Regions from separate parts of the Brevibacillus sp. NRS-1366 genome, predicted to be linked through region 3. Evidence: a T-box and tRNA genes for the amino acid it is inferred to sense, from the RefSeq annotation. Region 3 holds a T-box; the other regions hold tRNA genes.
What was found. The T-box of region 3 lies ahead of leuS (leucine--tRNA ligase). A T-box ahead of a tRNA ligase gene usually reads a tRNA of that ligase, here a tRNA-Leu.
Positions count from the first base shown of each region.

Region 1: it has a tRNA-Leu gene. The T-box ahead of leuS (leucine--tRNA ligase) is inferred to sense a tRNA for this amino acid. The anticodon was not compared.
Region 2: it has a tRNA-Leu gene. The T-box ahead of leuS (leucine--tRNA ligase) is inferred to sense a tRNA for this amino acid. The anticodon was not compared.

Region 1 is NZ_JBITPN010000037.1:156-3,404, reverse strand. It holds gene ACIFQN_RS24965 (DUF58 domain-containing protein) at 1-493, opposite strand, end outside; gene ACIFQN_RS24960 (AAA family ATPase) at 507-1,460, opposite strand; tRNA gene ACIFQN_RS24955 (tRNA-Arg) at 1,663-1,739, opposite strand; tRNA gene ACIFQN_RS24950 (tRNA-Gly) at 1,743-1,818, opposite strand; tRNA gene ACIFQN_RS24945 (tRNA-Leu) at 1,870-1,951, opposite strand; tRNA gene ACIFQN_RS24940 (tRNA-Lys) at 2,015-2,090, opposite strand; tRNA gene ACIFQN_RS24935 (tRNA-Gln) at 2,098-2,172, opposite strand; tRNA gene ACIFQN_RS24930 (tRNA-Thr) at 2,177-2,252, opposite strand; tRNA gene ACIFQN_RS24925 (tRNA-Phe) at 2,269-2,344, opposite strand; tRNA gene ACIFQN_RS24920 (tRNA-Asp) at 2,382-2,458, opposite strand; tRNA gene ACIFQN_RS24915 (tRNA-Met) at 2,535-2,611, opposite strand; tRNA gene ACIFQN_RS24910 (tRNA-Val) at 2,640-2,715, opposite strand; tRNA gene ACIFQN_RS24905 (tRNA-Glu) at 2,827-2,903, opposite strand; tRNA gene ACIFQN_RS24900 (tRNA-Leu) at 2,924-3,008, opposite strand; tRNA gene ACIFQN_RS24895 (tRNA-Met) at 3,018-3,094, opposite strand; tRNA gene ACIFQN_RS24890 (tRNA-Ser) at 3,121-3,211, opposite strand; tRNA gene ACIFQN_RS24885 (tRNA-Asn) at 3,217-3,249, opposite strand, start outside.
Region 2 is NZ_JBITPN010000016.1:407-3,655, forward strand. It holds tRNA gene ACIFQN_RS07965 (tRNA-Val) at 1-47, shown strand, start outside; tRNA gene ACIFQN_RS07970 (tRNA-Met) at 191-267, shown strand; tRNA gene ACIFQN_RS07975 (tRNA-Asp) at 344-420, shown strand; tRNA gene ACIFQN_RS07980 (tRNA-Thr) at 528-603, shown strand; tRNA gene ACIFQN_RS07985 (tRNA-Tyr) at 612-696, shown strand; tRNA gene ACIFQN_RS07990 (tRNA-Lys) at 711-786, shown strand; tRNA gene ACIFQN_RS07995 (tRNA-Leu) at 807-893, shown strand; tRNA gene ACIFQN_RS08000 (tRNA-Gly) at 909-984, shown strand; tRNA gene ACIFQN_RS08005 (tRNA-Arg) at 991-1,067, shown strand; tRNA gene ACIFQN_RS08010 (tRNA-Pro) at 1,118-1,194, shown strand; tRNA gene ACIFQN_RS08015 (tRNA-Leu) at 1,221-1,308, shown strand; tRNA gene ACIFQN_RS08020 (tRNA-Gly) at 1,321-1,394, shown strand; gene ACIFQN_RS08025 (sensor histidine kinase) at 1,744-2,910, opposite strand; gene ACIFQN_RS08030 (TerC family protein) at 3,123-3,249, shown strand, end outside.
Region 3 is NZ_JBITPN010000010.1:79,427-82,675, reverse strand. It holds gene yqeK (bis(5'-nucleosyl)-tetraphosphatase (symmetrical) YqeK) at 1-187, shown strand, start outside; gene rsfS (ribosome silencing factor) at 180-536, shown strand; gene ACIFQN_RS05150 (class I SAM-dependent DNA methyltransferase) at 543-1,292, shown strand; T-box leader at 1,332-1,569, shown strand; gene leuS (leucine--tRNA ligase) at 1,729-3,249, shown strand, end outside.

The DNA.
Region 1 (3,249 bases), on a different contig from region 3:
CAGGATAAACGAGAAACTCTTGGGAGAGTGCAAAAACCTTTCGCCGTTCAAAAAAGCCAAAAAAGTCGCCGCCGCTTACAATGCAATTCGTTAATCGGTAATGCCCCCGCGGCAAATTGGGAATGACGTAACGAAACTCTACTTCCCTTTTAAACCATGGGAATATCAACTGCCGATGTGGCTCATATACGCCTGCAAGCCTCTCAGGCAAAGGCTCCACGACCACATTCCATCCGAGCGGAAACCAGATCCGGCGTCGTAAACGAATGGTGACAATCACGTTATCCCCATCCTGCAAGCGGTTCCGATCTATTTCACGTACAACCTCTAGGGTTGAAAACATCAAAAAATAGGCCAACATTTCATACACCAAAAAGACTAAACTACTGTAAAACAAAAACCAACTGGAAAATCCGCCCTGGAATTTGGCAAAAATATAAGTGACGACGACCAATCCAATTACTTTGGCTTTGCCCCATCTTTGCTGTCTCATCCGCGTCACCGCCTCAACTTACCGGTACACGCGTTTCAGACAAGATCGCCGTCAGTATCCGTTCTACAGTCGATCCTTCCAGGCGAGCTTCCGGCTTCACCATCATCCGGTGAGCAAAAATAAGTGGTACGAGTTCTTTTACATCATCCGGAATAACGTACTCCCGTCCACGTACAAACGCTAGTGCCTGAGCGGCCCGGTAGAGTGCAAGCGAGCCTCGTGGACTGACTCCCAAGTAAACATGATGATGATCGCGCGTGCGATGGCACAGACGGACGATGTACTCCTTGATCCCCTCAGAAATCTTGACTGCCGATACTTGTTGCTGCAATTGTGCCAGCTCTTTGGCCGTCATCACTGGTTCCAGTTGTTCCAATGGATTGGCGTCGGAGAACCTGGACAGCATGCGCATCTCCTCATCCACACTTGGGTATCCCAGACGTAATTGCATGAGAAAACGGTCCAACTGCGCTTCAGGCAGTGGGAATGTCCCTTCATACTCCAATGGATTTTGTGTCGCCATGACAAAAAAGGGCTCAGGCAAACGATAGGTAACGCCATCGACGGTAACCGAACGCTCTTCCATCGCCTCCAAGAGTGATGATTGCGTTTTAGGTGAAGTCCGGTTAATCTCGTCTGCCAGAATTACATTGGCAAAGAGTGGCCCTTGGCGAAATTCAAATTCTAGACTCTTCTGATTAAAGATCGCTACCCCGGTTACATCAGTCGGTAGCAAATCGGGAGTAAATTGAATTCGCTTGAATTCTCCTCCTACTGATTTGGCTAGTGCGCGGACCAGCATCGTTTTTCCTACACCGGGTACATCCTCCAGCAAGACATGTCCATTAGCCAATACCGCTGCAACCATCATTTCAATGACTGGTCTTTTTCCAATCAGGACTTTTTCTATATTCTCTATTAATTTCGTGACTGCAGGATGCGTTTGTTCCACTTTTATTGGATTCATGCAGATACAACTCCTGTTCCATTGTATTCTTCAGTCAAATGTATAACAGCAACTACATAGGCAAAAGATGCATCCTCATTCTAAAGTAATAGATGAGATAAAGAGATACAAGGAAAAAACACTTAAAATTTGTAAAATTATGAAAGGTATTATAAAAAAAAGAGTAGGACCAATTCCTACTCTTCGATTTCATATGAAATAATGGCGTGCCCTGAGAGATTCGAACTCCCGACCTTTTGATTCGTAGTCAAACGCTCTATCCAGCTGAGCTAAGGGCACATATGGAGCGGACGACGGGTCTCGAACCCGCGACCTTCGCCTTGGCAAGGCGACGCTCTACCAATTGAGCTACATCCGCATTTGAAATGATAAAAGGTTTGCTCTGGCTGCAAACCTTTCTGTTAAAGTATGGTGCGGGTGAAGGGACTTGAACCCCCACGGTTGCCCGCCAGAACCTAAATCTGGTGCGTCTGCCATTCCGCCACACCCGCATGGACCTAAAACAGAAAAGGCCGATATTTCTATCGTACTTTTACTTCTTTAGTTATAAAAACTGGTGAGCCATGAAGGACTCGAACCTTCGACCCTCTGATTAAAAGTCAGATGCTCTACCAACTGAGCTAATGGCTCGTAAAAATGGCTGGGGTACTAGGATTTGAACCTAGGAATGACGGAGTCAAAGTCCGTTGCCTTACCGCTTGGCTATACCCCAACAGTGGTGCCGGCAATAGGACTTGAACCCACAACCCCCTGATTACAAGTCAGGTGCTCTACCAATTGAGCTATACCGGCAAAGTTGTATTGAAAGTGGTGGCTCGGGACGGAATCGAACCGCCGACACGAGGATTTTCAGTCCTCTGCTCTACCGACTGAGCTACCGAGCCATACATATGATTAGGTTGCCATTCTTTCAGACAAAAATGGCGGAGCTGACGGGACTCGAACCCGCGACCTCCGGTGTGACAGACCGGCGTGAACTCCAACTTCACCACAGCTCCATATTTGGTTGCACCCAAGGGCACTCCCATTTCACTTGAGCAAAAAGAATTTTCGGCGTCATTCAAGTGAAAAATTTGGTTGCGGGAGCAGGATTTGAACCTGCGACCTTCGGGTTATGAGCCCGACGAGCTACCGAGCTGCTCCATCCCGCGACAATAGTAAGTGATTTGTTTAAATAAGTGGTGGAGGCTGACGGGATCGAACCGCCGACCCTCTGCTTGTAAGGCAGATGCTCTCCCAGCTGAGCTAAGCCTCCAAATCACCCCGAAATGTGAAGTGAAGCTTTGTAGCAACACCGAGTACTTTTCAGGGGCCCCGTCAACTTGAAGGATGATAAAAATCATCCGTTTCACTTTATGGGGTGCTATGGTGACCCGTAGGGGATTCGAACCCCTGTATGACAGCGTGAAAGGCTGCTGTGTTAAACCGCTTCACCAACGGGCCATGCAATATAAGAAAACATATGGTGCGGTCGGCGAGACTCGAACTCGCACGGGTCGCCCCGCCACCCCCTCAAGATGGTGTGTCTGCCAATTCCACCACGACCGCAACTTAGGATGGTAGCGGCGGAGGGAATCGAACCCCCGACCTTTCGGGTATGAACCGAACGCTCTAACCAGCTGAGCTACACCGCCATAAAACTATGAGGTTAAAATACATATGGCGGAGAGTGAGGGATTCGAACCCTCGCTACGCTTGCGCATACTAACGGTTTAGCAAACCGTCCCCTTCGGCCTCTTGGGTAACTCTCCATATGTGGCTCCTCGGGACGGACTCGAACCGCCGACCG
Region 2 (3,249 bases), on a different contig from region 3:
GCCTTACAAGCAGAGGGTCGGCGGTTCGATCCCGTCAGCCTCCACCACTTATTTCAAAAGGGATAAGGAAGGTCAGCTAAAAGCGCCACGTCCTTAGTGGGTCGGCTAAAAACGTCAACGTCCTGTTGACAACGCCGACACTAGCACATCGTGTGCGTCGCAACACTGACACTCGATCGTCCTGAATTGTCGCGGGATGGAGCAGCTCGGTAGCTCGTCGGGCTCATAACCCGAAGGTCGCAGGTTCAAATCCTGCTCCCGCAACCAAATTTTTCACTTGAATGACGTCGAATGTTCTTCTTGCTCAAGTGAGATGGGAGTGCCCTTGGGTGCAACCAAATATGGAGCTGTGGTGAAGTTGGAGTTCACGCCGGTCTGTCACACCGGAGGTCGCGGGTTCGAGTCCCGTCAGCTCCGCCATCTTTACTCAAATAACAGATGGCAAATCATTCACGGGAATGAAAAAGTTTACTTTTAGTAAAAACAACTTGATTTCTCTTGAAAGATATACTATAATAAAAAAGTGCGCCGGTATAGCTCAATTGGTAGAGCACCTGACTTGTAATCAGGGGGTTGTGGGTTCAAGTCCTATTGCCGGCACCATGTACTTTGGGGAGATAGTGAAGTGGCTAAACACGGCAGACTGTAAATCTGCTCCCTCCGGGTTCGGCGGTTCGAATCCGTCTCTCCCCACCACTTCTCATTTTTATGAGCCATTAGCTCAGTTGGTAGAGCATCTGACTTTTAATCAGAGGGTCGAAGGTTCGAGTCCTTCATGGCTCACCAGTATTTATTCAGCTTGTTATGCGGTCATGGCGGAATTGGCAGACGCGCTAGATTCAGGTTCTAGTGGTGGCAACACCGTGGAGGTTCAAGTCCTCTTGACCGCACCATTACCCCAAAAATATGCGGACGTAGCTCAATTGGTAGAGCGTCGCCTTGCCAAGGCGAAGGTCGAGGGTTCGAGACCCTTCGTCCGCTCCATAACATGTGCCCTTAGCTCAGCTGGATAGAGCGTTTGACTACGAATCAAAAGGTCGGGAGTTCGAATCTCTCAGGGCACGCCACTTCAATCCCAAGAAGTGAAGTGAAGCATTGTAGCTAAAAAATATATAATCGGGAAGTAGCTCAGCTTGGTAGAGTACTTGGCTTGGGACCAAGGGGTCGCAGGTTCGAATCCTGTCTTCCCGACCATTATTTGCCCTTTGTTTTGCTTGTATGCCGGGGTGGCGGAATGGGCAGACGCAACAGACTTAAAATCTGTCGGGAGTTTCTCCCGTACCGGTTCAAGTCCGGTCCTCGGCACCATATCGATTATATGCGGGTGTAGTTCAATGGTAGAACCCCAGCCTTCCAAGCTGGTCGCGTGGGTTCGATTCCCATCACCCGCTCCATATTAGTAAGCAGAATGGTAATTTGCCAATCTGCTTTTTTGTTGTCCAAAAGCCAGCAAAGAGCGAATGAAACAGTAACCAAGAAAAAAAGATCTTATGCAGCCCACGATCCTCGACTGCATAGATCTTCTTTTTTTAGACACGCTGTTTGCTGATAACATTGTCGAAGCGTGTCTGATCATTTTTGTGGTAGAAACATATGTTTTCGTGTAGAGTAAGGCTAAGATCGCTTACCCAAAAACAGGTAACGGATCTCTTGCTTTGCCTCCTGGTCTTCAGGAGGCTTTTTTTGTTGCAGGGATATAGTAGTCTACGTCAACAGGCTGGCGTAGTCAAATTTTCGAGTTCATTAATACTGGGGCGGGTCCTGAAAGGTTTGGTCTGCATCTCCGATGGGCAACGATACAACGAAGCGAGTACGCTTCTTGTTTGAATCACAGTGAATCGTTCCGTTATGCTTTTCAATAATATTTTTACAGATGGACAGTCCAATGCCTGTTCCATTTTGTTTTGTCGTGAAAAAAGGCTGAAATAATATTTCTACAATCTCAGGAGGAATCATCTCTCCATTGTTCTCGACGCTTAAATGAAGCCATCCATCAGAAGAAGTGGAAATGACATGGATGCATTTGTCTGAACGATCCTGCACAGCGTCAATAGCATTATTCAAGAGGTTGACGACGACTTGTTTCAATCCTTCTTCATATCCAGCAAGTGAGCAGGGGTGGATTTGTTTTTCAAATCGTATGTTTTCTCCTAGCAAACGAGGAGTAATGAGCATCTCTACTTCTTCAAGTAAACTTTCCATTTGGATGTTTTTAAAAATTTCGTCCAGAATCGGTTTTTTAGAAAAGCTGAGAAACCCCGTGATTTGCCGATGCAAATTTTCAAACTCATGCATGACGACTTGAATATACGATTGAAGCTTGGCCTGTTCCTTGGTTGACTCTCCAATCAGCTTCAGAAACCCCTCAATGGCGCAGAGTGGATTTCGAAGCTCATGGGCCATGTTTGCAGCAATTTTTCCTAGCATTGTCAATTTGTCATTGTGTAGAAAAGAAATGGTTTCTTCTTTCTGGACCAATTCTCGGTTCATCATTTGTTCGAAATGATATACAGCCCAAAATACACTTTCATCTATAGCTTTCCCAAGTTGTGTTTCTAGATAAAGCATGTCTTGCGAGGAGAGTTTCCATTTTTGCAGTTCAGGTTGGAGTACCCGCCAGAATACATTACGATACAACTGATATGTACGCAAAATGGAGGAGAAGGGGTATTCCTGCGAACGCAGCCACTCTCCCATATCCAGTGACCAGGCTTGCATGTCTTGATCCACATTTTCCACCAGATAACGAGCTAAGAGCACTGTTCGTTTCTCCGCAAAATCGCGGGGGATTGTTACAGGGATTTCCATAATTCGAATAATTTCCTGCATCCAAACGTTGGTAATATCCGGTGCCAAATCTAATATTTTCCTAGAAACGTTTAATAGGTTCAGCGTCACAGTCTCCACCATCTCTTATCCACCCCACTAAAATCGTAAGGGATAATGGATAGATAAGACAAGGTATAAATTGCCCGTTTTAGCAATAAAATGTTTTTTTGCGGAAGTTTTTATCTACAAAATCCGCTTAAAAACGCCTTTTTTCGGAAAATTATTTAATCATGAGTCCGATTCTAGTCGCATAAAGTAGAATGGACAGACATTGTTGGACCAGGGAGGCAGGGATGGAGGAGCATTTTTGGCTGGGACTGGTACATATTTTTTTGATTGATTTGGTGCTAAGTAGTGATAACGCCATCGTGATTGGCATGGCCTGCCGAGGGTTACCGCAGAGGGAACGCGGCCGGGCTG
Region 3 (3,249 bases):
AAACTATCCGGGCGTGGAGGAAATCCGTGCGCTGGCATTGCATGATCTGGATGCCGCCCTGTCTCATGCACTGGGAGGGACGATCCGCTTTTTGATAGAAAAACAGAAGACGGTATACCCGTTGACGCTAATCGCATACAACGATTTAGTTTCCCGAAAAGGGAGAGTAGGAGGGTTTAATGGTTAAAACAGTAGAAGATTTGGCTCGTTTAGTTGTAAAGGCAGCAGAAGACAAGAAGGCAGAAAACCTGCGAGCACTGGACATCAAAAAACTATCTGTAATCGCGGACTACTTCATGATTTGTCACGGTAACAACGAGCGTCAAGTTCAGGCGATCGTAAGAGAAATCCGTGATCAGGTACACAAGAATGGCTTTACCGTTCGCGGGATCGAGGGTGCCGAGGAAGGGCGCTGGGTTTTGGTCGACCTGGGCGACGTTGTCATCCATGTGTTCCACCGCGAAGATCGCGAGTTTTACAATTTGGAGCGTCTGTGGAAGGATGCAGAGGACGTTTCCTTCTCGGAACAAGGGTAGAGTCAGATGGCGTACGCTCATATGGCGGCCGTGTACGACAGGCTGATGGCAGACTCTCCCTATGACCAATGGCTGGACTGGGTAGAGAGCAACTGGGGCAAGGGTGAGAAGCCACAGCAGGTAATTGACCTTGGCTGTGGAACAGGAACGATTGCGATCCCGCTTGCCAAGCGTGGGTATCGTGTGACTGGAGTCGATTTGTCAGCAGAAATGCTTGCGGTAGCGTATGACAAGATGAGGCAAGAACAAGTAGAGGTAGCTTGGGTGGAGCAGGACATGCGCAAGCTGGAACTGCCTATAGCGGATGCAGTCATCTCCCTGTGCGATTCGCTTAGCTACCTGACCGAAGAAGCGGATGTACAGGAAACGTTCCGGCGCGTATTTGCTCATCTTGCCCCTGGCGGCAGCTTTTTGTTTGACGTCCACAGTCCCTATAAAATGCTGCACGTATTTGGCGACGAGACATTCACACATGTGGAAGATGAAGTTTCGTATATTTGGCAATGTTTCTGCGACCCGCTTCGTCTGGAAGTGGAGCATCAGCTTACTTTTTTCATTCGTCAGCCAAACGACTTGTACGAACGGATGGAAGAAGAGCATTGGCAACGTGCCTACCAGCCGATTCAATTGATGCGCTGGCTTGCCGATGCCGGGTTCACTGATATTGTCATTACTGCCGATTATTCTGATTTGCCTCCACAGGAATCCAGTGAACGCCTATTTTTTTCTGCTCGGAAGCCGAAAGATTTGACATGATTGGTTCACATTTACTATAATCGTGTTATAACTGCAAAATTCGACGCGTTGAAGAGGAATAGTAGGAAACGACTTCGTGAATCATTAGAGAGTTGACGGCTGGTGCAAGTCAACCCGAAGATTTCTGAACTCACCTCCCAGCACTCGCCCCCAATGCCTCTTAGGCTGTGTAAGGGAGAGCGGCTCATCCTCGATACGGATGAACAAGTGGGTGAATGACTGACGTTCGCCAATCTGGGTGGTACCGCGGGATTATACACAACCTCTCGTCCCTTTTTCGTATACGACAAGGGACGTGGGGTTTTTGTTATTTCATACAGATTGGAATTTTAAACATCCCAATCCAGTATAAGTGCAACCGCGGCTTCGCCAAAAGGCATGGCGTAGCCAGGTTTTTTTATCACCTTTTACCTATTGAAGATGGGAGTGCATTACCATGGTTTTTAGTCATCGCAACGTCGAAAAGAAATGGCAGCAATACTGGGAACAAAACAAGACATTCAAAACATCTGAAGACGAGGGCAAAAAGAAGTTTTACGCGCTCGATATGTTCCCGTATCCGTCTGGTGCTGGACTTCACGTAGGTCATCCGGAGGGTTATACAGCTACAGATATTCTTTCCCGCATGAAGCGGATGCAAGGCTACAATGTTCTCCATCCAATGGGCTGGGATGCTTTCGGCTTGCCTGCAGAGCAGTACGCGCTCGATACCGGAAATGATCCTGCGGAATTTACCGAGCATAACATCAACAACTTCCGCCGCCAAATTAAAGCATTGGGCTTTTCGTATGACTGGGACAGAGAGATAAACACAACGGATCCAGACTATTACAAATGGACACAATGGATTTTCACTAAGCTGTTTGAGCATGGCCTGGCTTACATTGACGAAGTAGCTGTGAACTGGTGCCCTGCTTTGGGAACCGTACTTGCGAACGAAGAAGTCATCGATGGAAAAAGTGAACGCGGTGGGCATCCAGTTGAACGTCGCCCGATGAAGCAATGGGTACTGAAAATTACGGCTTATGCGGAAAGATTGCTGGCTGACCTGGAAGACCTGGATTGGCCAGAGAGCATCAAGGAAATGCAGCGCAACTGGATCGGTCGGTCGGAAGGGGCAGAGGTTACCTTTGCTATTGACGGACATGATCAATCCTTTACCGTCTTCACGACTCGCCCAGATACACTGTACGGCGCTACGTATGCGGTATTGGCGCCTGAGCACAAGCTGGTGGACCAAATTACCGTAGATGCGCAAAGACAAGCGGTGGAAGCGTATCTCGAGCAAGCGAAACGGAAAAGTGATTTGGAGCGCACCGATTTGGCAAAGGAAAAAACTGGGGTATTCACTGGAGCTTATGCCATTAATCCAGTAAACGGGGAGCGCCTACCGATCTGGATCGCCGATTACGTACTGATCAGCTATGGTACCGGCTCCATTATGGCAGTTCCGGCGCACGATGAGCGCGACTATGAGTTTGCAAAAACATTTGATCTGTCGATTAAGCAAGTCATCGCGGGTGGAGACATCTCCAAAGAAGCGTATGCGGGCGACGGAGCGCACATCAACTCCGGTATACTGGATGGACTGAACAAGGAACAAGCCATTAGCAAAATGATCGAGTGGCTGGAAGAAGAAGGCAAAGGTAATCGCAAGGTAACCTACCGTCTGCGTGACTGGCTGTTCAGTCGTCAGCGCTACTGGGGTGAGCCGATCCCGATCCTTCATCTGGAAGATGGCACGATGAAAGTCGTTCCTGAATCTGAGCTGCCGATCATCTTGCCAAAAACAAAAGAAATCAAGCCGTCCGGTACAGGCGAGTCTCCGCTGGCCAACATCACGGACTGGATCAACACCGTAGACTCGGAAACAGGTCAAAAAGCTCGTCGTGAAACGAACACCATGCCGCAATGGGCGGGTAGTTGCTGGTACTTCCTGCGCTTTATTGATCCGCAC